3 regions of the Streptomyces sp. NPDC048352 genome follow, and region 3 is predicted to be linked to each of the others. Evidence: riboswitches for the same ligand, from Rfam matches in the RefSeq annotation. Region 3 holds a riboswitch; each other region holds the start of a gene.
What was found. A riboswitch is a leader RNA that binds a small molecule or an ion and turns the genes downstream of it on or off. The one in region 3 is predicted to bind thiamine pyrophosphate.

Region 1 (7,775 bases), on a different contig from region 3:
TCGGCGCCGTGGTCTTCGCGGTCAAGAAGTTCACCGGCAGCGGGTCGAAGGCTTCCTCCGGCGAGTGGTAGGAACGCGGCCCTGCCCACCCCAGGCGCCCCGGACCCCACACGTCCTGGACCCCCCCGGGCCCCGGACCGCCACGGGTCCCGACCCCAACGGGTAAGGGGATTAACCCAGGCGGGGGAACGGGCCCGGCCGGACCGCCCGTGTGCCGGGACCGGGTGGATACAGTGGCAATCCGTGCCGATCCCCGGGCGCCGACAGCAGGTACCTCCGCCCTCCACAGGCGGTCGCGTCGAAGCAGCCGCTGAGCACGACCCCCGGGAGCGACGGCACACGCGGGGGCGGCCCCCGCAGGGCGGGTCCCCCCAAGGCCCGTCGCCACGGCTGGGGGTGAGCTTTGTCATCGATTCCCAATGCCGGTGTGCCGACCCTGATCGGTTCGGTGCAGCGGGCGTTGAGACTCCTCGAAGCGGCGGGTTCCCATAGTGGGGGAGCCCCGGCGAAACAGCTGGCGCGCGAAGCCGGGCTCCCGCTCCCCACCGCGTACCACCTGCTCCGCACCCTCACGCACGAGGGCTATCTGCGCCGCGAGAGCGGTGTCTTCGTCCTCGGCGACGCGGCCGGCCGGCTTGCGGGCGGCGGACTTCAGCAGAAACGTCGCAGCATGATCCTCGACTCGCTCGCGCACTTCCGGGAGGTGGTCGGGGCCCCCGTCTACTTCGCGGTGTACCGCGAGGGTGAAATCGAAGTCGTAGGCGTCTCGGACACCCCCGCCCATCCGGCCTGCGAGGAATGGGCGGACTTCCGCGCGACCGGCCATGCCCACGCCATCGGCCAGTGCCTGCTCGGCCAGCTCGACGAGAAGACCCGCAGGGACCACTACGACCGGCACCCGGTCGAGAGCATCACGCCGTACACCGTGCGGGACGTGCACGCACTGGAGCAGCGGATCGGCTCCCTGGGGCGCATGCAGCCCGTGACCGAGCGTCAGGAATACGCCCTCGGCACGGTGTGCGCGGCCATCCCCATCACGGCCGGCGACGCCGCGGCGACCATGGCCATTTCCCTACCCGTGCACCAGGAAGCCCGATTGCCCTCTGTGATCGAACGGCTACGGAGTGAAGTAGGCGCGCTGTTGAGCACCCTCTCGTTCTCTATCAGTATCTGAAAACTCACTCCTTGTGATCTGCTTGGGCTTCCACCACCCTTGTCAAGGGGGCACTGGGGGATCATTCCGGCCACTTCCACAACAGCGGGGTAGGCAATGCGCGAGTCGGTACAGGCAGAGGTCATGATGAGCTTCCTCGTTTCCGAGGAGCTCGCGTTCCGGATCCCGGTGGAACTCCGGTACGACGCCGGGGACCCCTACGCGGTACGCCTCACCTTCCACCTTCCCGGAGACGCGCCCGTCACCTGGGCGTTCGGCCGGGAGCTGCTCCTCGACGGCATCAACAAGCCCTGCGGTGACGGCGACGTGCACATCGCGCCCGCCGGTCCGGAGGAGCTGTCCGACGTCCACATCCGGCTCCAGGTCGCGGCGGACCGAGCCCTGTTCCGGGCCGGCGCCGCACCGCTCGTCGCGTTCCTGGACCGGACCGACCGGATCGTTCCGCTCGGTCAGGAGCGCAACCTCGGCGACTTCGAGGAGAGCCTCGACCAGGCGCTCGACAAGATCCTCGCCGACTCACAGCAGAACGAGCGCAACGCGGGCTGACGAGCGCGACGGGGCGGGGGCCGCGCGGCGTCACCGTCACCGTCACCCCCCCCGGCAGCCCGCCCTTCAGCGCTTGCGCCGCCGCCGGCCCCGGCCGCCGCGGGCCGGCCCCGCGGCCGCCCCGGAGGCCCCGGCGCCGCCCGCGCCCGCCGGCCGGTCGGCCGAGACCACCAGCGCAGCCAGCGCCGTGGTCACGGGCACCGAGGCCACGAGCCCGATGGAGCCCACGAGGGTGCGAACGATCTCCTCCGCGACCAGCTCGCTGTTGGCCACCGTGCCCATGCTGCTGTCGGCGATCGAGAACAGCAGCAGCAAGGGCAGCGCGGCGCCGGCGTACGCCAGCACGAGGGTGTTGACCACCGACGCGATGTGGTCGCGGCCGATCCGGATGGCCGCCCGGTACAGGGCGCGCGGGCCCATGTCCGGGTCCGCCTGGTGGAGTTCCCATACGGCCGACGTCTGGGTGACGGTCACGTCGTCGAGCACGCCCAGCGATCCGATGATCACGCCTGCGAGCAGCAGGCCGCTCATGTCGATGTCCGGGTAGAGCCCGTGGATGAGACCGGTGTTGTCGTCCGTGTTGCCGCTCAGGAACGCCCGGCCGATGAACACCGAGCCCAGCAGCCCGATCAGCAGCAGCGAGACCAGTGTGCCGAGGACCGCCACGGAGGTCCTCGCCGTCAGCCCGTGGCACATGTAGAGCGCGATCAGCATGATCGCGCTCGCGCCGATGACGGCGACGAGCAAGGGGTTCGAGCCCTGGAGGATCGCCGGGAGGATGAAGAGCGTCAGGACGCCGAAGCTGACGACGAGCGCGATGAGGGCGAACAGTCCGCGCATCCGGCCCACCACGACGACCGCGACGGCGAAGATGCCGGCCAGCAGGGCCAGCGGGAGCTTCCGGTTCAGGTCGATCACCGAGTACTGGAGGTCCCGCGGCGCGTCCGGCGCGTAGGCGACCACCACCTCCTGGCCCTTCTCCAACTGCCGTGGCGCACCCGGCTGGACGATCTCGAAGAAGGCGCGTCCCTGCTCCGGTCCGCTGGTGACCTCGACGGTGGCCTTCTTGCACTCGCCGGTCCGGGCGGCCTGCGCCTCGCGCCCCTCGGGGGTGGAGGTGTCGCCGGTGGGGGGGACCTGCGAGGCGTTGACCGATTTGCAGTCGACCTTCGCGAGAGCGACGACCTTGCCCTGCTGCGTCTGCCGGTCGAAGCCCACCCCGGTGCGTTCGTGGGCGGGGGCGCCGCCGGGCCAGAGCACGGCCATGCCGACGAACACGGCTGCGGCGAAGGGGATCAGTACGGCGGCGATCACCTTGCGCAGGTGCTTGGAGACCGGAGCCGCCGGGCCGTGGCCGTGGGAATGCCCGTGGGAGGAGTCGGCCGCGTGCCGGTGGGACGCATGCCCGTGGCCGGTGTGGCCCGAGGGATCTGTGGGCTCGTGGGGAGGCTGCGGCGAGGTCGTCACCGGCAGATCATCGCAAGAGATGAGGGGGCCCACTGTTCAGCACGCCACACACGACGCTAACGTGGGGGCTACTTTGCACAACGCGGGAGCTCGGAGCACCGGGCTGAGAGGGCGCTGATCACCGTACGCGCAGGAGAATGCGTACGGGAGGAGGCTGCGTCGACCGCCGAACCTGTTACCGGGTAATGCCGGCGTAGGGAGATCAGGTCTCATGACCATTCAGGACGCACGCACGCCTGCCGTCAGCCAGGACGCCGACGGCCAGACCGAGCGCCAGCCCGGCTGGCACAAGGGATACCTGGCGGGCTCCCGCCCGGACATCCGGGTGCCGGTCCGCCAGGTCCACCTCACCAACGGCAAGGACGTCACGCTCTACGACACGTCCGGGCCGTACACCGACCCGCAGATCGAGACCGACGTGCGCCGGGGCCTGCCCCCGCTGCGCGAGAACTGGATCATCGGCCGCGGGGACACCGAGGAGTACGCGGGCCGCCCGGTCCGCCCCGAGGACGACGGCATCAAGCACACCTCCCCGCGCGGGGGCCTCAAGAACCTCGACGCGGTCTTCCCGGGCCGTCCGCGCCAGCCCCGCAGGGGCCGTGGAGGCGCCGCCGTCACGCAGCTCGCGTACGCCCGCCGGGGCGAGGTCACCCCGGAGATGGAGTACGTGGCGATCCGCGAGAACGTCTCCCCGGAGGTCGTGCGCGAGGAGATCGCCGCCGGCCGCGCGGTGCTCCCGGCGAACGTGAACCACCCGGAGATCGAGCCGATGATCATCGGCAAGAAGTTCCTGGTGAAGGTCAACGCCAACATCGGCAACTCCGCCGTCACCTCCTCCATCGAGGAGGAGGTCGACAAGATGACCTGGGCGACCAAGTGGGGCGCCGACACGGTCATGGACCTCTCCACGGGCCGCAACATCCACACCACCCGCGAGTGGGTCCTGCGCAACTCCCCCGTGCCGATCGGCACCGTGCCGCTCTACCAGGCGCTGGAGAAGGTCGACGGCAGGGCCGAGGACCTGACCTGGGAGATCTACAAGGACACGGTCATCGAGCAGGCCGAGCAGGGCGTCGACTACATGACCGTCCACGCCGGCGTGCTGCTCCCCTACGTGCCGCTGACCGCCCGCCGCAAGACCGGCATCGTCTCGCGCGGCGGCTCGATCATGGCCGCCTGGTGCCTGGCGCACCACAAGGAGAACTTCCTCTACACGAACTTCGAGGAGCTCTGCGAGATCCTCGCGGCGTACGACGTCACCTACTCGCTGGGTGACGGCCTGCGCCCCGGCTCCATCGCGGACGCCAACGACGCGGCGCAGTTCGCCGAGCTGAAGACGCTGGGCGAGCTGAACACCATCGCCAAGCGCCACAACGTGCAGACCATGATCGAGGGCCCGGGCCACGTCCCGATGCACAAGATCAAGGAGAACATCGACCTCCAGCAGGAGATCTGCGAGGAGGCGCCGTTCTACACGCTCGGCCCGCTGACCACGGACGTCGCGCCCGCGTACGACCACATCACCTCGGGCATCGGCGCCGCGATGATCGCCTGGTGGGGCACGGCGATGCTCTGCTACGTCACGCCCAAGGAGCACCTGGGCCTGCCGAACCGGGACGACGTGAAGACCGGCGTCATCACGTACAAGATCGCGGCACACGCGGCGGACCTGGCCAAGGGCCACCCCGGTGCCCAGGAGTGGGACGACGCCCTGTCGGACGCGCGCTTCGAGTTCCGCTGGGAGGACCAGTTCAACCTGGCCCTCGACCCGGACACGGCCCGCGAGTTCCACGACGAGACCCTCCCCGCGGAGCCGGCCAAGACCGCGCACTTCTGCTCCATGTGCGGTCCGAAGTTCTGCTCGATGAAGATCTCGCAGGACATCCGCCGCGAGCACGGCGGTGACCTGAAGGCCGACGAGATCGAGGCGGGCATGGCGGAGAAGTCCGCCGAGTTCGCGGCCTCGGGCAACCGGGTCTACCTGCCGCTGGCCGACTGACCCCGGGACCGGACACCGATCCGGGCCCCGGACCCGGACACGGGCCGGCCCGCGACCTCATGGGGGGAGTCGCGGGCCGGCCCGGTGCGGTGGCGGCGCGGGTCCGCCGGCCGCGGGCGGTTCAGGCCACCACGCCGTACCCCGCCCCCAGCCCGCGGCGGGCGAACTCGCGGTTGGCGAGGACCCGTTCGCGCTGCTCGTCGGGGAGTTTGCCCTCCCCGAGGAGACGCTCGCAGCAGTCCAGCGATTCCTGGTACGCGCCGGTCCAGTAGGCCGCGATGGCGAGTTCGTCGAGCGCGCGCCAGTCGTGCCAGGCGTACTCGACGAACAGGATGTCGTCCGGGTACGGGATCCGCACCGCCTGCCGGGCGAACAGGTAGGCCAGCGGCCACCGCTGTTCGACGCGGCAGAGGCGGGCGAGGTCGCCGAGCGCCTCGGCGCGCGTGGGGCGGCTCTCGTGGGCGCGCAGGTAGCGGTCCATCACCTCGGCCGGCGGCCGTCCCAGCTCCGAGGCGATCCGTGCGGCGTAGACCCGGGCGCAGTACGTCTCCTCGACCCAGCCGCCCATGGCGACGCGGTGGTCGTAGGCGGCGAGCGACTTCTCCGGCTCGCCGGCGTCGCGCCAGCTCTGGGCCAGGTAGAACGCGTACCGGGGGTTGCCGGGCTCCTTGGCGAGCCCCTCTTCGAGGATCTTCGCGTCGCGCAGGTACTTCGCCCGCTCGCCGCCCTCCCGCAGGCGGGCCCCTCCGCCGACGATGAGCATGCTGACCCCTTCGAGCACCTCCTGGCTGTGCTCTCGTCCGCAGTCGAGGTACTCGTGCAGCACGCCGACGTAGCGCCAGGGCAGCCGGGTCGAGACGAGCGACGGACGGTAGTGGATGACCGGGCCGTGGTGGACCGCCAGCTTGTACGCGTCGTGCGTCAGGTCCGGCATGCGGAAGCCGGGCTCCACCCGCATCTCGTCGTCCGCGTCGATGAACAGCAGGTAGTCGGCCGTGGAGCGGGCGAGTTCGATGGCCTCCGTGCGGCTGCCGTCGAAGCCCTTCCACGGGCGCTCGTACAGGGTGCCGGGCAGATCGCCGAAGCACTCCCGGATGACGTCCTGGGTGCCGTCCGTCGACCCGGTGTCCACGATCACCCAGGTGTCGATCAGGGGGCGCACCGACTCCAGGCACTTCCGGATGGTCGGAGCCTCGTTCTTGACGATCATGTTCAGGCAGACTGTTGCGCTCAAAGGTCCCGTCCACGGTGTGCGGGCCGCCCCCGGGGGACGGCCAGGCCGGTGTCGGCTCGTGACCGTAGTGAGCGCTTCGGTGCGGTTGTCCACGACTCGCCGAGAGCACTACTGCGGATGCGGCTGTGACGCCACCCACGGGGCGGGGGTCTGCTAGGCCGATGTGTTGACGTCGGGCTCCCAGCGCTCAAGGTGCGGGGTACTTCGTCCGTTTTTCCCGGAGGAAGCTCGAACCCGCGACCGGGGTGTCACCCGTTTCGGCGCGGCCGTACGTTCCGAAGGAGCGCTTTGATGAGTCGTGAGCACAGGACCCGTTCCTCCCTGGGTCCCGTTCCTCGTAGCCGGGCCTGGCAGGTCGGGGGCGCCCTGGCCTCGCTCTCCCTGGTCATGGTCGGCCTGGCCAGCCCCGCCCTCGCAACGGCCCAGGCGATCACCGCCGCCGCCCCCCTGAGCGCCGTCGGGCTCGCGGGCGGAGGGGACGAGTGTGACGAGGACCGCCCGCCGCACGACCGGCCGCCGCACGACCACCCGCAGCAGAACCGTAACGCCGGCAAGCCGCTGACCCAGGAACTGCTGGACCAGTACCTGGGCGGGGGCGACGACGACGGCCCGCGCGGCGACCACGGCGACCACGACCGGTGCCCGTCGGGCGCCACCGGTGCCACGGGCCCGACCGGCCCGACCGGACCGACGGGTCCGACCGGCCCGCGCGGTGAGCAGGGCGAGCAGGGCGTCCCCGGAGCGACGGGTGCGACGGGCGCCACCGGCCCCGGCGGCGGTGCGACGGGCGCGACCGGCCCGGCCGGTGCGACGGGTGCGACGGGCGCGACCGGTGCGACCGGTGCCACGGGCCCCGGCGGCGGCGGTGCGACCGGCGCGACCGGCCCGGCCGGTGCGACGGGTGCCACCGGCGCGACCGGTCCCGCCGGTCCGTGCCAGGACGTCGACGCGTACAACCCGAACAACTCCGAAGAGGTCAAGGCGGTCCTGACCAACGGGACCGCGTACGCGGGCATCCGCCGGATCAGCCCCGACAACAGCGCCTTCTTCTGGGTCAACGTGGGCGCCCGGGATGACTTCCCCGCCAACGCCTGTGCCATCTCCGTCGCGTCCCAGGCGAACGACGTCTCCGTCCAGGTGCTGACCACGGACAACGAGCTCTGGGAGATCACCTGCCGCCGGGTCAACACCATGGGCGAGCGCAGCCTCACCTGTGACGCCGGCTGGACGCAGGTCTCCGGCTTCCCGCCGGCGCTCCTCCAGCGGAAGTTCGGCGACAAGCCGTTCCTGAAGACCAAGCCGAACCACCCGGTCAACAAGATCGCGAAGTCCCACGCGGCCCGGACGCGCTAGTA
Region 2 (7,775 bases), on a different contig from region 3:
CCTCCGGCGTGCTGCTCGAGCTCAAGTGCGAGACCGACTTCGTCGCCAAGAGCCCGAAGTTCCTGGCCGTCGCCGACCAGCTCGCCGCCCACGTGGCCGCGACCAGCCCGGCGGACATCGAGGCGCTGCTGGCGTCCGAGATCGAGGCCGGCAAGACCGTCCAGGCGTTCGTGGACGAGGCCAACGCCAACCTCGGCGAGAAGATCGTCCTGGACCGCTTCGCCCAGTACGACGGTGCCTTCGTCGCCTCCTACATGCACCGCACCATGCCCGACCTGCCCCCGCAGATCGGTGTCCTGGTCGAGCTGGACAAGGCCGACGCCGACCTGGCCAAGGGCATCGCCCAGCACATCGCCGCCTTCGCGCCGAAGTACCTGACCGCCGAGGACGTTCCGGCCGAGGTCGTCGAGTCCGAGCGCCGCGTCGCCGAAGAGGTCACCCGCGCCGAGGGCAAGCCCGAGGCCGCGATCTCCAAGATCGTCGAGGGTCGCGTCAACGGCTTCTTCAAGGACGTCACGCTCCTCGGCCAGCCGTACGCGCTGGACAACAAGAAGTCCGTCCAGAAGGTTCTGGACGAGGCCGGTGTCACCCTGAAGCGCTTCACCCGCATCAAGGTCGGCATCTGAGTCCGTCCGTACGCGACGGACACCGGACCCCTATAGGGTCTGAAGCAGTCGTCCGCGCCCGCGCGAGGCGACCGCAGATCTGACGAGGAGGCCATTGCCGCAGAGGGAACCGCGAGGACCCACCGGCAATGGCCTTCTTCGTATGTGCACGAGGAGATCTCCATGAATCAGGGCGTTGACCCCCACACCGCATCCGACGACAAGAGCGACCACGGCAAGAAGGGCCGCCGCTTCATGCTGAAGCTGTCCGGCGAAGCCTTCTCCGGCGGCGGCGGACTGGGTGTCGACCCCGACGTCGTGCACGCCATCGCCCGCGAGATCGCGGCCGTGGTCCGCGACGGCGCCGAGATCGCGATCGTCATCGGCGGCGGCAACTTCTTCCGCGGCGCCGAGCTCCAGCAGCGCGGCATGGACCGGGCGCGGTCCGACTACATGGGCATGCTCGGCACCGTCATGAACTGCCTCGCCCTCCAGGACTTCCTGGAGAAGGAGGGCATCGACAGCCGTGTCCAGACCGCCATCACCATGGGCCAGGTCGCGGAGCCGTACATCCCGCTGCGCGCCGTGCGCCACCTGGAGAAGGGCCGCGTCGTGATCTTCGGCGCCGGCATGGGCATGCCGTACTTCTCCACCGACACCACGGCCGCCCAGCGCGCCCTGGAAATCGACGCCGAGGCCCTCCTCATGGGCAAGAACGGCGTCGACGGGGTCTACGACTCCGACCCGAAGACCAACCCGGACGCGGTGAAGTTCGACGCGCTGGAGTACAGCGAGGTGCTGTCCCGGGACCTCAAGGTCGCCGACGCCACGGCCATCACGCTGTGCCGCGACAACAAGCTGCCGATCCTGGTCTTCGAACTGCTCGCCGAGGGCAATATCGCCCGCGCCGTCAAGGGTGAGAAGATCGGCACGCTCGTGAGCGACCAGGGCACCCGGGCCTGAGCGGTCCGCCGCCGGGCCCCGGGGGCCCGGTCCGGGCGCCCGGCCGGCCCGCCCGCCTGAACCATCCACATCTGACATGCAGGAGCACGTGGTGATCGAAGAAACCCTCCTCGAGGCCGAGGAGAAGATGGAGAAGGCCGTCAACGTCGCCAAGGACGACTTCGCCGCGATTCGCACGGGCCGTGCGCACCCGGCGATGTTCAACAAGATCGTGGCGGAGTACTACGGTGCCATCACGCCCATCAACCAGCTGGCCTCCTTCGCGGTGCCCGAGCCGCGCATGGCGATCGTGACGCCGTTCGACGCGTCGGCGCTGCGCAACATCGAGCAGGCCATCCGCGACTCCGACCTCGGTGTCAACCCGAGCAACGACGGCCGCATCATCCGGGTGACCTTCCCCGAGCTGACGCAGGACCGCCGCAAGGAGTACATCAAGGTCGCGCGCACCAAGGCCGAGGACTCCAAGGTTTCCATCCGCGCCGTCCGCCGCAAGGCGAAGGACGCCCTCGACAAGCTGGTCAAGGACAAGGAGGCCGGCGAGGACGAGGTGCGCCGCGCCGAGAAGGAGCTCGACGACACCACCGCGAAGTACGTCGCGCAGGTGGACGAGCTGCTCAAGCACAAGGAAGCCGAGCTCCTCGAGGTCTGATGAACGACTCTCCCTGGGCCGCGGAGCCGGTTCCGGCGGGTCCCGCATACGATGCGCTGGTGGGCCCGCACACTGCGCCCATGCCCATCGTGCCCGATGCCGCCGGCCGTGCCTTCGACGACCGGGAAGCACGCGATCGGGGGGCCGCCTTCGTGGGCGGCCCCCCGTTCCGCGCCGAGACGCCGTTGCAGGAGCCCATGCCCAGCCCCCCGCCTCCGCCTTCACCGGCCCCGCACGACGCCTCGCCCCCGCCGCAGAAGAAGCGCGCGGGGCGGGACCTGCGTGCCGCCATAGGGGTCGGCGTCGGCCTCGGCGCGGTGATCTTCGCGTCGCTGTTCATCGTCAAGGCCGTCTTCGTCGGCGTGATCGTCGTCGCGGTCGTCGTCGGCCTGTGGGAGCTCACCTCCCGGCTCCAGGAGAAGAAGGGCATCAAGGCGCCGCTGGTCCCGCTCGCGGTCGGCGGCGCGGCGATGATCATCGCGGGCTACGTGCGCGGGGCCGAGGGCGCCTGGGTGGCCATGGCGCTCACGGCGCTGGCCGTCCTGGTGTGGCGGATGACGGAACCGCCCGAGGACTACCTCAAGGACGTCACCGCGGGCGTCTTCGCCGCGTTCTACGTGCCCTTCCTGGCCACCTTCGTCGCGATGCTGCTCACCCCCGACGACGGTCCGCAGCGGGTGGTGACCTTCCTGGTCCTGACGGTGGTCAGCGACACCGGCGCGTACGCGGTGGGCTGGCGCTTCGGCAAGACCAAGCTCGCGCCGCGCATCAGCCCCGGCAAGACCCGCGAGGGGCTCGTGGGAGCGGTGGCCTTCGCCATGGCGGCCGGCGCCCTGTGCATGGAGTTCCTGATTGACGGGGGCTCCTGGTGGCAGGGCCTGCTGCTGGGCCTCGCGGTCGCGGTCAGCGCCACCCTGGGCGACCTCGGCGAGTCGATGATCAAGCGTGACCTGGGCATCAAGGACATGGGCACGCTGCTCCCCGGCCACGGGGGCATCATGGACCGGCTGGACTCGCTGCTGCCGACCGCCCCGGTGGTGTGGCTGCTGCTGGCGGCGTTCGTCGGCACGGGCTGACCGGCCCGGGCCGGGTTATCCTGGAGGGCGCGCCGCGTGTACGCGGCGCGCCTTTTCCGTCCAGCGGCCGCGCCGCGGACCGGCCCTGCACGCGCGGGGTGACCCCCACCCCGTCGCACTGAGGAGTACAGCATGGCCCCCCGTCCCGTCCCGGGTGAGCTCACCTTCGTCGCGCCCCGCGGAGCGAAGAAGCCGCCCCGGCACCTGGCCGACATGACCCCGGCCGAGCGCCGCGAGGCGGTCGCCGCGATCGGCGAGAAGCCGTTCCGGGCCAAGCAGCTCTCCCAGCACTACTTCGCCCGCTACGCGCACGACCCGGCCGAGTGGACCGACATCCCGGCGGGCTCGCGGGAGAAGCTCCAGCAGGAGCTGCTGCCCGAGCTGATGAACGTCGTCCGGCACATCTCGTGCGACGACGACACCACCCGCAAGACCCTGTGGAAGCTGCACGACGGCACGCTCGTGGAGTCGGTGCTGATGCGCTACCCCGACCGCGTGACGATGTGCATCTCCTCCCAGGCCGGCTGCGGCATGAACTGCCCCTTCTGCGCCACCGGCCAGGCCGGCCTCGACCGCAACCTCTCCACCGCCGAGATCGTGCACCAGATCGTCGACGGCATGCGCGCCCTGCGCGACGGCGAGGTCCCCGGCGGCCCGGCCCGCCTGTCCAACATCGTCTTCATGGGCATGGGCGAGCCGCTCGCCAACTACAAGCGCGTCGTCGGCGCCATCCGCCGCCTCACCGACCCGGAGCCCGACGGCCTGGGCCTGTCGCAGCGCGGCATCACCGTCTCCACCGTCGGCCTGGTCCCGGCCATGCTGCGCTTCGCCGACGAGGGCTTCAAGTGCCGCCTCGCGGTCTCCCTGCACGCCCCGGACGACGAGCTGCGCGACACCCTCGTCCCCGTGAACACCCGCTGGAAGGTCCGCGAGGTCCTCGACGCGGCCTGGGAGTACGCGGAGAAGTCCGGGCGCCGGATCTCCATCGAGTACGCCCTGATCCGCGACATCAACGACCAGGCCTGGCGCGGCGACCTGCTCGGGCGCCTGCTCAAGGGCAAGCGCGTACACGTCAACCTGATCCCGCTGAACCCGACGCCCGGCTCGAAGTGGACCGCCTCGCGGCCCGAGGACGAGAAGGCCTTCGTCGAGGCGATCGCCCGGCACGGCGTGCCCGTGACCGTACGCGACACCCGCGGCCAGGAGATCGACGGCGCCTGCGGCCAGCTCGCCGCCTCGGAACGCTAGATTCCGGTCGCCGGTGGGCCTGATTCGGCCGCGGGGTACCCTGTGGCCGAACCAATTGCATATTCCGACAGGGGAGCGCCACAGCGCTGAGAGTGCGGTATCCGTCATCCGCAGACCCTCTGAACCTCGCCCCGGTCATTCGGGGTAGGAAGTTCGGTCACCACTCAAGCTGTTGCGCCCTGCCCGGCGTCCGCTCGCACAGAGCGCCGGGCGGGGCCGCGTCTTCTCCTGGTCATCCCAGGAGGAATTCACCAGTGAGCACCACCAGGAAGATCGCGGGCGCGACGCTCGCGGCCGCGCTCGGCGTCACCACCCTCAGTGCCTGCGGCGGCTCCGGCGCCGAGGACGGGGCCGCGGGCGCGAGCGACGCGCCGAAGTCCAAGACGGTCACCCTCGTCTCCCACGACTCCTTCAACGTGACCGACACGGTCCTCAAGGAGTTCGAGCAGCAGAGCGGCTACACCGTCAAGGTCCTGAAGTCCGGGGACGCGGGCGCGGCCCTCAACCAGGAGATCCTCACCAAGGGCTCCCCGCGCGGCGACGTCTTCTTCGGCGTCGACAACACGCTGCTCTCGCGCGCCCTCGACAACGGGATCTTCACCCCCTACCAGGCCAAGGGCCTGGACGGCGTGAAGCCGGAGTTCGTCCTCGACCAGCAGCACCGGGTCACCCCGGTCGACTCCGGCGACATCTGCGTCAACTACGACAAGGCCTACTTCGCCGACAAGAAGATCGCCCCGCCGCAGACGCTGGACGACCTGGTCAAGCCGGAGTACAAGAACCTGCTGGTCACCGAGAACGCCGCGACCTCCTCGCCCGGCCTCGGCTTCCTCCTCGCCTCCGTCGGCAAGTACGGCGAGGAGGGCTGGAAGGACTACTGGAGCAAGCTCAAGGCCAACGGCGTCGAGGTCGTCGACGGCTGGGAGCAGGCCTACAACGAGCGCTTCTCCGGCTCCGCCGGCGGCAAGAAGGCCAAGGGGGACCGCCCGCTGGTCGTCTCCTACGCCTCCAGCCCGCCGGTCGAGGTCCTCTACGCCGAGCCGCAGCCGGCCGAGGCCCCCACGGGCGTGGCCACCGGCACCTGCTTCCGCCAGGTCGAGTTCGCGGGCCTGCTGAAGGGCGCGAAGAACGAGGAGGGCGGCAAGGCCCTCGTCGACTTCCTGGTGAGCAAGAAGTTCCAGGAGGACATGCCGCTCCAGATGTTCGTGAACCCGGTGCTCAAGGACGCGAAGCTGCCGGACCTGTTCACGAAGCACGGCGTCGTCGTCGAGAAGCCGGAGACGGTCGCCCCCGACGCCATCGCCAAGAACCGTGAGCAGTGGGTCAAGACGTGGTCCTCGCTCGTCGTGAAGTAGGACGCGAGCGCCACCGGGAAGGCGGGCGCGCCACGGCCGTCAGACTCGCTCTGATGGCCGTGCCGCTCGCCTTCTTCGGGCTGTTCTTCGCCTATCCCGTCGCCGCGATCGTCGGCCGCGGGCTCAAGACCGCCGAGGGCTGGCAGTTCGGCCGGATCGGCGAGGTCCTCGCCCGGCCCGACATCGCCGGCGTGCTGTGGTTCACCACCTGGCAGGCGCTCGCCTCGACCGCCCTCACCCTGCTGCTGGCGCTGCCCGGCGCCTACGTCTTCGCCCGTCTGGAGTTCCCGGGCAAGCAGCTGCTGCGGGCCCTGGTCACCGTCCCGTTCGTGCTCCCGACGGTGGTCGTCGGCAGCGCCTTCCTGGCGCTGGCCGGCCGGGGCGGGCTGCTCGACGAGCTGTGGGGCGTCCGGCTGGACACCACCGTCTGGGCGATCCTGCTCGCCCACGTCTTCTTCAACTACGCCGTCGTCGTACGGACGGTCGGCGGGCTGTGGGCCCAGCTGGACCCGCGCCAGGAGGAGGCCGCCCGGGTGCTGGGCGCCGGGCGGTTCGCGGCATGGCGGCGGGTGACGCTGCCCGCGCTCGCGCCGGCGGTGGCCGCCGCCTCGCTGATGGTGTTCCTGTTCACCTTCAGCTCCTTCGGCGTCGTGCAGATCCTGGGCGGCCCCTCGTACTCCACCCTGGAGGTGGAGGTCTACCGGCAGACGGCGCAGCTGCTGGACCTGCCGACGGCCGCCGTGCTGACGATGGTCCAGTTCGCGGCCATCGCCGGCGTCCTCGCCGTCCACGCCCGGACCGTGCGCCGCCGGGAGACCGCGCTGCGGCTCGTGGATCCGGCCCGCACCGCGCGCCCGCCGCACGGCCGGGCGCAGCGCGCCCTGCTCGGCGGGGTGCTGCTGTCGGTGGTGCTGCTGATCGTGGCGCCGCTGGCCGTGCTCGTGGAGCGGTCCTTCGACGCGCCCGGCGGCTACGGATTCGGCTTCTACCGGGCGCTGCAGGAGACGGGCGCCGGCGGCGGAACGTTTCTGGTGCCGCCGCTGGAGGCCGTCTGGAACTCCCTCCGGTACGCGCTCGCCGCCACCGCCGTCGCCCTGGCCGTCGGCGGGCTCGCGGCCGCCGCCCTGACCCGGCGCGGAGGACGCTTCGTACGGGGCTTCGACGCGCTGCTGATGCTGCCGCTCGGGGTGTCGGCGGTGACGGTGGGCTTCGGGTTCCTGATCACCCTGGACGAGCCGCCGCTGGACCTCAGGACCTCGTGGATCCTGGTGCCGCTGGCTCAGGCGCTGGTCGGGGTGCCGTTCGTCGTACGGACCATGCTGCCGGTGCTGCGGGCCGTCGACGTCCGGCTGCGGGAGGCCGCGGCCGTGCTCGGGGCCTCGCCGCTGCGGGCCTGGCGGGAGGTGGACCTGCCGCTGGTGAGGCGGGCGCTGCTGATCGCGGCCGGCTTCGCCTTCGCGGTCTCGCTGGGGGAGTTCGGCGCAACCGTCTTCATCGCCCGGCCGGACCGCCCGACGCTGCCGGTGGCCGTCGCGCGGCTGCTGGGTCGGGCCGGGGAGATGAACTACGGGCAGGCCATGGCCCTGAGCACGATTCTGATGCTGGTGTGCGCGGTGTCCCTGCTGGTGCTGGAGCGACTGCGACCCGACAAGACCTCGGGAGAGTTCTGATGACCCTGCTCCGGCTCGAAGGGGTCTCGGTCCGTTTCGGTGACCGGGCGGTCGTCGACACGGTCGACCTGGAGGTCGCCGAGCACGAGACCGTGTGCGTGCTCGGGCCCAGCGGCAGCGGGAAGTCCACCCTGCTGCGGGTGGTGGCCGGGCTCCAGCCGGTGTCCGGGGGGCGGGTGCTGCTCGGCGGCGCCGACCAGGCCGGGGTG
Region 3 (7,775 bases):
GCGCGGCCCGGGGCTGGAGCGCGCCGCGCTCGCGCAGGACGTCGCGCAGGGTGCAGCCGGAGACGTACTCCATGGCGAGGTAGGTGAACGGTCCGTCGGTGCCCTGGTCGAAGACGGCGACCACGTTGGGGTGGGCGAGGCGGGCCACGGACTTCGCCTCGCGGATGAAGCGGTCGACGAAGGCGGCGTCGGCGGCGAGCGCCGGGTGCATGATCTTGAGCGCGAGTACCCGGTCGAGGCGGGTGTCGACGGCCCGGTAGACCGTCGCCATGCCGCCGGCCGCGATGCGGGCTTCTACGCGGTAGCGGCCGTCGAGCACGCGCCCGACGAGGGGGTCATCCAGGGTCGTATCCACCCGGCGATTCTACGAGGCCCCCCGCCGGGGCCGACCCCGGCGCCCAGCCTTGCAGCGCAGCCGTGACATGGCGGGGGTGCGGTTCGGGCGCGCTATCTCCCCCTCGAGGGGGTGGGGCGGGTCGGTGGTTGCCCACCCGCCCCCTCGTCTGCGGGCCGGCGGGCCGGGTAGCGGGATCCCCTCGGGCGGCCTCACAGCCGGTTCGGGGGTTTCCCGGCAGTCCTTGTCCTTCCGTGTCGTGCCGGTCCCTCAAGAGCGCTCCTTCGTCGCGTCGCTGCGCGATGTCGCTTCGCTCCACTCTTGACCGACCGACCCGCCCCGGAAAGACAAGGACTGCCGGGAAGCCCCCGAAAGAACGGTCACAGGGGAGGAGAGGCAGGAGCGGGTCTCTCAGGGGCGAGGCGAGGGGCCGGGGGCATGGCCTGCCGGGCATCCGGGCCCGCCCATGGCCTGGCCAGCGCCAGGGGCCCGGGTACCTGCACGAAACACCGACCACATCCCCCTGCGGAGCCCCAGGCGCAGCAGATCACTACGCGCTCCTCCCGGCTTGGCGTCCGACGGCCGTCTTGGGCTGATACCTGCACCAGAGGACGAACAGAGCGCTGCGGGAAGCCGGCAGGCGCGTCAGATCGCTACGTGCTTCTCTCGTCTCGGCGACTGCCGGCCGTCCGGGGCTGGTCGTGGGCGGGTTCGATGTTGGTGGCTGCGGTGGTGAACTCGCGGCCGGAGGCGCCTCGGATGTAGGCGAGTTCCATCCATCGTTCGATGCCGGTGTCGGAGACGTTCTCGTTGATCACGGCCATGAGCACGCCTTCAAAGCCCGAGGCGATGTCGCGGACGCGCTGGCGGAGGAGGCGGTGGGGGACGTACTCGTAGCACTCACTCATCCCCGTCCTCCTCCATCGAATCGACGAAGCGCTCCCAACCGGTGCGGGCCCGGGCGAGAAGGGCCGAGCTGGGTGCGGAAACGCCCTTCGGCTCCGACCAGTGGGCACCGAGGCGATTGCCGTGCGGAGGTTCTCCGCCGGTTGTGCTTTTCTCTGCCGCATTCAAGGCGGCCTCCATGTCGCTACGCTGAGTGGTCTGTTTGTCGCTGTGCACACGAGCGTAGGCACGTCTCCCTGCCGGTCGAAGTGACTGTCGGTACGGGTATTCCGCGATGAATCCGAGGGCAGGGAGGTGCTGTGGTCGGCAAGGGATGCTCCACCCTGACCACGGGTCCGGGAGGCCGACGGCCGAGCCGCCTGGGAACGGTTTCCGGGTACGTCTTCCGGGTCATCCGGGAGCAGCTCGGCCACACGCAGGGCAGCCTCGCGGAGGCCTTTCATCTATCGACGGACGCCATCGCGGGATGGGAATCCGGCAGGCGGCCGCTCACGGCTCTCTCGGTCGGCCAGATGCTCGGACACCGCCATCGACTCATGCGCATGGGGACTCCGGCAGTCCTACTCGCCGCCTTGGAGAAGGCAATGGAGGCAGACGTCCTGCTGCTGAGCGCCCTCGAAGGGGACGAGCCGACCAACGGCAGCCCCCTCGGCTCGTGGGTCATGCAGCGCGACCTTGTGGAAGTCCTGGCCTGGCCCCTCAATGGCGAGGCCCCGGAGTCCATGCGTGCGCTGGCACCTTCGAGTCGTTCCCGGCGCGGCCCCGTGCCGAGCGGGCCTGAGCTGGCTGCGGCAGAACGCACGCGGTTCTTCCAGTACCTGCGCGCGACAGCCGAAGAGGCCCGAGCCGCTGATCAGTTCTTGCTGCGCCGGCAAGCCCTCTATCTCGCGGGCTACGACCAGGCAACGGATACCGTCGACTGGCTGATGCACCAGCAGAAGGCAGAGCGGCCCGACGACTGGCTCACCCGTTGGCTCAAAGCCCGTTCCGTGGCCACTGTGGCGGCCCGTCGAGGTGACCGAGAGCGCATGGCGTACTTCATCTCCACCGCGCTCGAAGGCGACGACTTGGGCGAAACCGCCAACCTCAACTACTGGGCGTACTGGATCGGAGAGGCAGCGCACATCCAGCTGTGCGACGACTTCATCGTGGAAACCGATGCCGTCTCTTGGCAAGGACACAAGCTCTTCCAGCACTTGGTGAAGGGACTCAGACCACAGCACGGCTACTTCGACCTGAACGTCCATACCCTCTGGGCACTCCTGGCTGCCCGTCCCAGCCTCCTGAAGACGGCCACTTCCACCGTCCGAGACCTGCGGGCCCGGATGCCCGTGCTGTTGGATGGCACCGAGCCCTCGACCAGAGCGCGTCGCGAGCTCGAAGGCATTCGGTACGCGATCCGCCTCGCTGGGGCGTGAGAAGGAGACAGACGTGGCTGACGACCTGTCCACGGTGGCCCACTTCCTCTATGAAACCGGCACGCTCAAGAACGCACGCCGTACGGGCTGGTGGATGGCCGGCGTCAACAATCCCGAGAGCGTGGCCGAGCACTCCTGGCGCACATCCTTGATCGCTTCCGTCATCGCGAAGCTGGAGGGAGCCGACCCAGCCCGCGCCGCCTTCCTCGCCGTGTGGCACGACACGCAGGAATCCCGCAGCGGGGATGTGAACCACCTGGGCAAGAGGTACTCCCCGTCCGCCGATCCCACGGAGATCACAGCGGACCAGACGGCAGGCATGCCCGACCTCCTCGCCGCGACCATCCAGGATCTCGTCGCGGAATACGAGGCCAAAGAGACACCCGAATCGATCTGCGCCCGCGACGCAGACAAGCTTGAGTGCATGCTCCAGGGCATCGAGTACAAAGCCCAGGGCTACGCCAACGCACAACGCTGGATCGACAACAGCCGCAGTCGGCTGACCACCGAAACCGCCCAGCGCCTCGCCGACGAACTCCTCGCCCAAGGCGCCCTGGACTGGCTCCGCGCAGCCATGGGGGAACAGCCCTGACCCTCGCCAAGGCCCCATCAGGCCCGGACGGCCGTCAGTCGCCGGGTCCGAGGAGCGCGTAGCGATCTGACGCGCCTGTCGGCTTCCCGCCTCTCCCTGATCAACGTTTGGTGCAGGTAGCGGCCCCAGACGGCCGTCGGACGCCAAGCCGGGAGGAGCGCGTAGTGATCTGCTGCGCCTGGGGGCTCCGCAGGGGGATGTGGTCGGTGTTTCGTGCAGGTACCCGGGCCCCTGGCGCTGGCCAGGCCATGGGCGGGCCCGGATGCCCGGGAGGCCATGCCCCCGGCCCCTCGCCTCGTCCCTGAGAGACCCGCTCCTCGGACCTGTCCCTGGTGACCGTTCTTTTGGGGGGTTCCCGGCAGTCTTTCGGCTTTCCGGGGCGGGGCGGTCGGTCAAGGGTTGAGCGCAGCGAAATCGCGTAGCGACGCGACGAAGGAGCGCCCTTGAGGGACCGGCCCGACACGGAATGACGATGGGACTGACGGGAAACCCCCGAACCGGCTGTGATGCCGCCCGAGGGGATCCCGCTCCCCGGCCCACCCACCCGCACCCGGGGGCGGGTGGGCAGCCACCGACCGGCCCCCACCCCCTCGAGGGGGAGAGAGCGGGCCCGCGCCGCAAGCCTCGTACCCCCGCCCCTCAGAACGCCGGACGTTCCGGGTCCAGCGCAGCCCGCCCCTCCGCCGGGGACGAGGCTTCGGCGAAGCGGCGTTGGGGGATGCGGCCCGCGCGGTGGGCCAGGCGGCCCGCCGAGACGGCGTCCCGCATCGCCGCCGCCATCAGGACCGGCTGCTGCGCACGCGTCACCGCCGAGGCCAGCATCACCCCCGCGCAGCCCAGCTCCATCGCCAGGGCCGCGTCCGACGCCGTGCCCGCGCCCGCGTCGAGGATCACCGGGACCCCGGCGCGCTCGACGATCAGCTCGAAGTTGTGCGGGTTCCGGATGCCCATGCCCGAGCCGATCGGCGACCCCAGCGGCATGATCGCCGCGCAGCCCACGTCCTCCAGCTTCCGGGCGAGGACCGGGTCGTCGTTCGTGTACGGCAGCACCGTGAAGCCCTCGTCGACCAGGACCTCGGCGGCGTCCAGCAGCTCGACGCCGTCGGGCAGCAGGGTGCGCTCGTCCGCGACGACCTCCAGCTTGATCCAGTCCGTGCCGAGCGCCTCCCGCGCCAGCCGGGCCGTGAGCACGGCTTCGCCGGCCGTGAAGCAGCCCGCCGTGTTGGGCAGGACGGCGATGCCCAGCTTGGACAGGACGGACAGGACCGAGCCCTGCACCGTCGGGTCCAGGCGGCGCATGGCGACCGTGGTCAGCTCGGTGCCGGAGGCGACCAGGGCGCGTTCCAGGACGTCCAGGCTCGGGGCCCCGCCGGTGCCCATGATCAGCCGGGAGGAGAAGGTCCGGCCGCCCAGGGTGAAGACGTCGTCAGCCATCGCGCTCAGCCTCCCTGGACCGCGGTGAGGATCTCGATCCGGTCGCCCTCGTCCACCGGCGTCGCCGGCCACTGGCCGCGCGGGACGACGGTCTCGTTGAGTGCGGCGGCGACGCCGGAGGGCGCGGTGGTGAGGGTGGCGACCACCGCGTCGAGGGTGGTGCCGGCCGCGACCTCGCGCGGCTCGCCGTTGACGGAGATGGTCATGCGAAAGACTCCTGACGCGTGGGGGAGAACCGGCGCGGGGTGAAGGGGCGGGCGATCTCCGGCACGGCGCCGGTGGCCAGCAGCTCCGCCATCACGTCGCCGGTGAGCGGGGTCAGCAGCACCCCGTTGCGGTAGTGCCCGGTGGCCAGGTGCAGGCCGGGCAGCTCGGTCGGGCCGAGCAGCGGGGCGTTGTCGGGGGAGCCGGGGCGCAGGCCCGCCCGGGTCTCGACCAGCGGGAGCTCGGTGATGCCGGGTACCAGCTCGTGGGCGTCGCGCAGCAGCTCGTACACGCCGCCGGCGGTGACCGTGGTGTCCCAGCCGAGTTCCTCGCTGGTGGCTCCGACGACGAGTTCGCCGTTCTCGCGGGGCACGAGGTAGACGTGGCTGCCGCGCACGACGGCCCGTACCGTCCGGGACAGGAACGGCGCGTACGCGGCGGGCACCGCGAGCCGCAGCACCTGTCCCTTCACCGGCCGTACGGGCGGGCGGGCCTCGTCCGGTACGCCGGCCAGCCGGCCGCTGAGCGAGCCCGCGGCCAGCACCACCTGGTCGGCGCGCAGCCGCGTGCCGTCGTCGAGCAGCGCCCCGGCCGCCCGGTCGGCGGTGACGAGGAGCCGCTCCGCGCGCGCCCGGTGGATCGCGACGCCCGCCCGCTCGCAGGCGGCCAGCAGCGCCGCCGCGAGCCGGCGCGGATCGACCTGGTGGTCCCCGTCGACGCGCAGCCCGCCGCGTACCCCGGGGGCCAGCATCGGCTCAAGGCGGCGGCACTCGCGGCCGGTGAGCCACTGCGACTCCAGGCCGCAGCGGCGCTGGAGGGCGTGCAGTTCCCGCAGGTGGAGGCGGTCGTCGGCGTCGAGGGCGACGGCGAGGGTGCCGCAGGCCCGGTAGCCGAGGTCCATGCCGCCGCTGGCTTCCGTGAGCTCGGCGGCGAACTCGGGGTAGCGGGCGGCGGAGGCGACGTTGAGGCCGAGCAGGGTCTCCTCGCCGTAGTGCAGCTCGGTGACGGCGGCCAGCATGCCGGCCGCGACGCGGGCGGCTCCGCCGCCGGGGTCCGGGTCGGCCAGGGCGGTGCGCAGCCCGCGCCGAGCCGCCCGCCAGGCCGTGACCAGGCCGATGATGCCGCCCCCGATGACGAGGACGTCGGATCCCCCGCCGGATCCGTTACGGGATGAGTGCATGGGCGTCCAGCCCCTCCCTTCGCCGGCATGACCCGGATCAGGTTCGTACGGTCGGAGGCCGGCCAGCCTCCCTCTCAGCCCGGTCCGCCCGGGCTCCCGCGATAGGTACGGTGGCCAGACTAAACCCCGGGGCCGCAGCCGGGTAAGGCTGCCTCCCCGGCGCCGGCGTCCCGCTTCCGGCGCCCCCTATTCCTGACGGGCCGTCAGTTCACTAGGGTGGGCACGTGAGTGAGCAGACGGAACAGACGAAGCCCGGCGTCGTGATCACCGGCGCCGGAATGGCCGGCGTGCAGACCGCCGTGGCCCTGCGGGAACAGGGCTACGAAGGCCCCGTGACCCTGCTGGGCGCCGAACCCCACCAGCCCTACGACCGGCCCCCGCTGTCCAAGGCGGTGCTGCTCGGCAAGGCCGAGGACTCCGCGTTCGAGGTGGACTTCGAGGGGCTGCGCATCGACCTGCGCCTCGGCACCGAGGTCACCGGGCTGCGGGCGGCGGACCGCGAGGTCGACACCGAGTCCGGCCCGGTCCCGTACGAGGCCCTCGTGCTGGCCACCGGCGCCCGGCCGCTGACCCTGCCCGGCACCGAGGGGGTCCCGGGGGTCCACCTGCTGCGCACCCTCGACGACGCCGCCCGGCTGCGCCCCGTGCTGGCCGCGGCCCCGGCGACCGTGGTCGTCGGCGCCGGCTGGATCGGCGCCGAGTTCGCCACGGCGGCCCGCGAGGCCGGCTGCGCCGTGACGGTGGTCGAGGCTGCGGACCGGGTGCTGCCGGGCGCCCTGCCCGCCGAGGTCGCCGCCCCGATGGCCCGGTGGTACAGCGAAGCCGGCGCCGCCCTGCTCACCGGGGCCAGGGTCGCCGGGATCGAGGAGGGCCGGGTCCTGCTGGCGGACGGCCGCGAGCTGCCCGCCGGGGCCGTCGTCGTCGGCATCGGCGCCCGGCCCGCCACCGACTGGCTCGCCGGCACCGGCGTCGAGCTCGGCCCCGACGGCTCCGTCACCGCGGACGCCCACCTGCGCACCTCCCTGCCGGACGTCTACGCGGTCGGCGACTGCTCCTCCTTCCCCTCGGCCCGCTACGGGACGAGGCTGCTGGTCCACCACTGGGACAACGCCCTCCAGGGGCCCCGGACCGTCGCGGCGAACATCCTCGCCGGGGAGCCCGTCCAGGCCTACGACCCGGTGCCGTACTTCTGGTCCGAGCAGTTCGGCCGCTTCGTCCAGTACGCCGGCCACCACGGCGGGGCCGACACGCTGCTGTGGCGCGGCGACCCGGCCGGTCCCGCCTGGTCGGTGTGCTGGCTGCGCGGGGGCGCGCTGACCGCCGTCCTGGCCGTGGGCCGCCCCCGGGACCTGGCCCAGGGCCGCCGGCTGATCGAGACCGCCGCGCCCCTCGACCCGGCCAAGGTCGCGGACCCGGCCGTTCCGCTGAAATCGGCCCTGGCCTGACGGCTGCCGGGGCCGGGCCCGACGGCTGCCCGGCCCCGGACGGACGCCTCCCGGACCCGGACGGACGGGGCCGGGTACCGGCTGCCCGTCCGAAGTGGCAGGCTTGTGCCCGTGACCGAGATTGACGCAAAGATCGATGCCCTAGTCCCCTCCTGGCTGTACCTCCCCGACATCGCGGAGATGCTCGACATCGAGGTGACCCGGGTCCGCCAGATGGTCAAGGAAGGGCAGCTGATCGCCGTACGCCGGGGCGAGAACCGCG

Region 1: linked by a shared signal. The riboswitch ahead of thiC (phosphomethylpyrimidine synthase ThiC) and the one ahead of thiO (glycine oxidase ThiO) in region 3 are both predicted to bind thiamine pyrophosphate.
Region 2: linked by a shared signal. The riboswitch ahead of AB0D45_RS03050 (thiamine ABC transporter substrate-binding protein) and the one ahead of thiO (glycine oxidase ThiO) in region 3 are both predicted to bind thiamine pyrophosphate.

What each region holds. Positions count from the first base shown of each region.
Region 1 covers NZ_JBEZKZ010000002.1:110,864-118,638, reverse strand. Annotated here, with positions in the region: gene AB0D45_RS01750 (DUF5326 family protein) at 1-71, shown strand, start outside; gene AB0D45_RS01745 (helix-turn-helix domain-containing protein) at 428-1,174, shown strand; gene AB0D45_RS01740 (SsgA family sporulation/cell division regulator) at 1,271-1,720, shown strand; gene AB0D45_RS01735 (YibE/F family protein) at 1,787-3,220, opposite strand; TPP riboswitch at 3,260-3,404, shown strand; gene thiC (phosphomethylpyrimidine synthase ThiC) at 3,399-5,186, shown strand; gene AB0D45_RS01725 (glycosyltransferase) at 5,308-6,420, opposite strand; gene AB0D45_RS01720 (hypothetical protein) at 6,712-7,773, shown strand.
Region 2 covers NZ_JBEZKZ010000003.1:125,804-133,578, reverse strand. Annotated here, with positions in the region: gene tsf (translation elongation factor Ts) at 1-626, shown strand, start outside; gene pyrH (UMP kinase) at 789-1,568, shown strand; gene frr (ribosome recycling factor) at 1,660-2,217, shown strand; gene AB0D45_RS03060 (phosphatidate cytidylyltransferase) at 2,217-3,293, shown strand; gene rlmN (23S rRNA (adenine(2503)-C(2))-methyltransferase RlmN) at 3,426-4,541, shown strand; TPP riboswitch at 4,601-4,710, shown strand; gene AB0D45_RS03050 (thiamine ABC transporter substrate-binding protein) at 4,796-5,896, shown strand; gene AB0D45_RS03045 (iron ABC transporter permease) at 5,950-7,566, shown strand; gene AB0D45_RS03040 (ABC transporter ATP-binding protein) at 7,566-7,775, shown strand, end outside.
Region 3 covers NZ_JBEZKZ010000113.1:346-8,120, reverse strand. Annotated here, with positions in the region: gene pknB (Stk1 family PASTA domain-containing Ser/Thr kinase) at 1-355, opposite strand, end outside; gene AB0D45_RS32750 (hypothetical protein) at 988-1,242, opposite strand; gene AB0D45_RS32745 (helix-turn-helix transcriptional regulator) at 1,540-2,658, shown strand; gene AB0D45_RS32740 (HD domain-containing protein) at 2,672-3,250, shown strand; gene AB0D45_RS32735 (thiazole synthase) at 3,890-4,684, opposite strand; gene thiS (sulfur carrier protein ThiS) at 4,690-4,890, opposite strand; gene thiO (glycine oxidase ThiO) at 4,887-6,068, opposite strand; TPP riboswitch at 6,066-6,178, opposite strand; gene AB0D45_RS32720 (FAD-dependent oxidoreductase) at 6,293-7,513, shown strand; gene AB0D45_RS32715 (Rv2175c family DNA-binding protein) at 7,625-7,775, shown strand, end outside.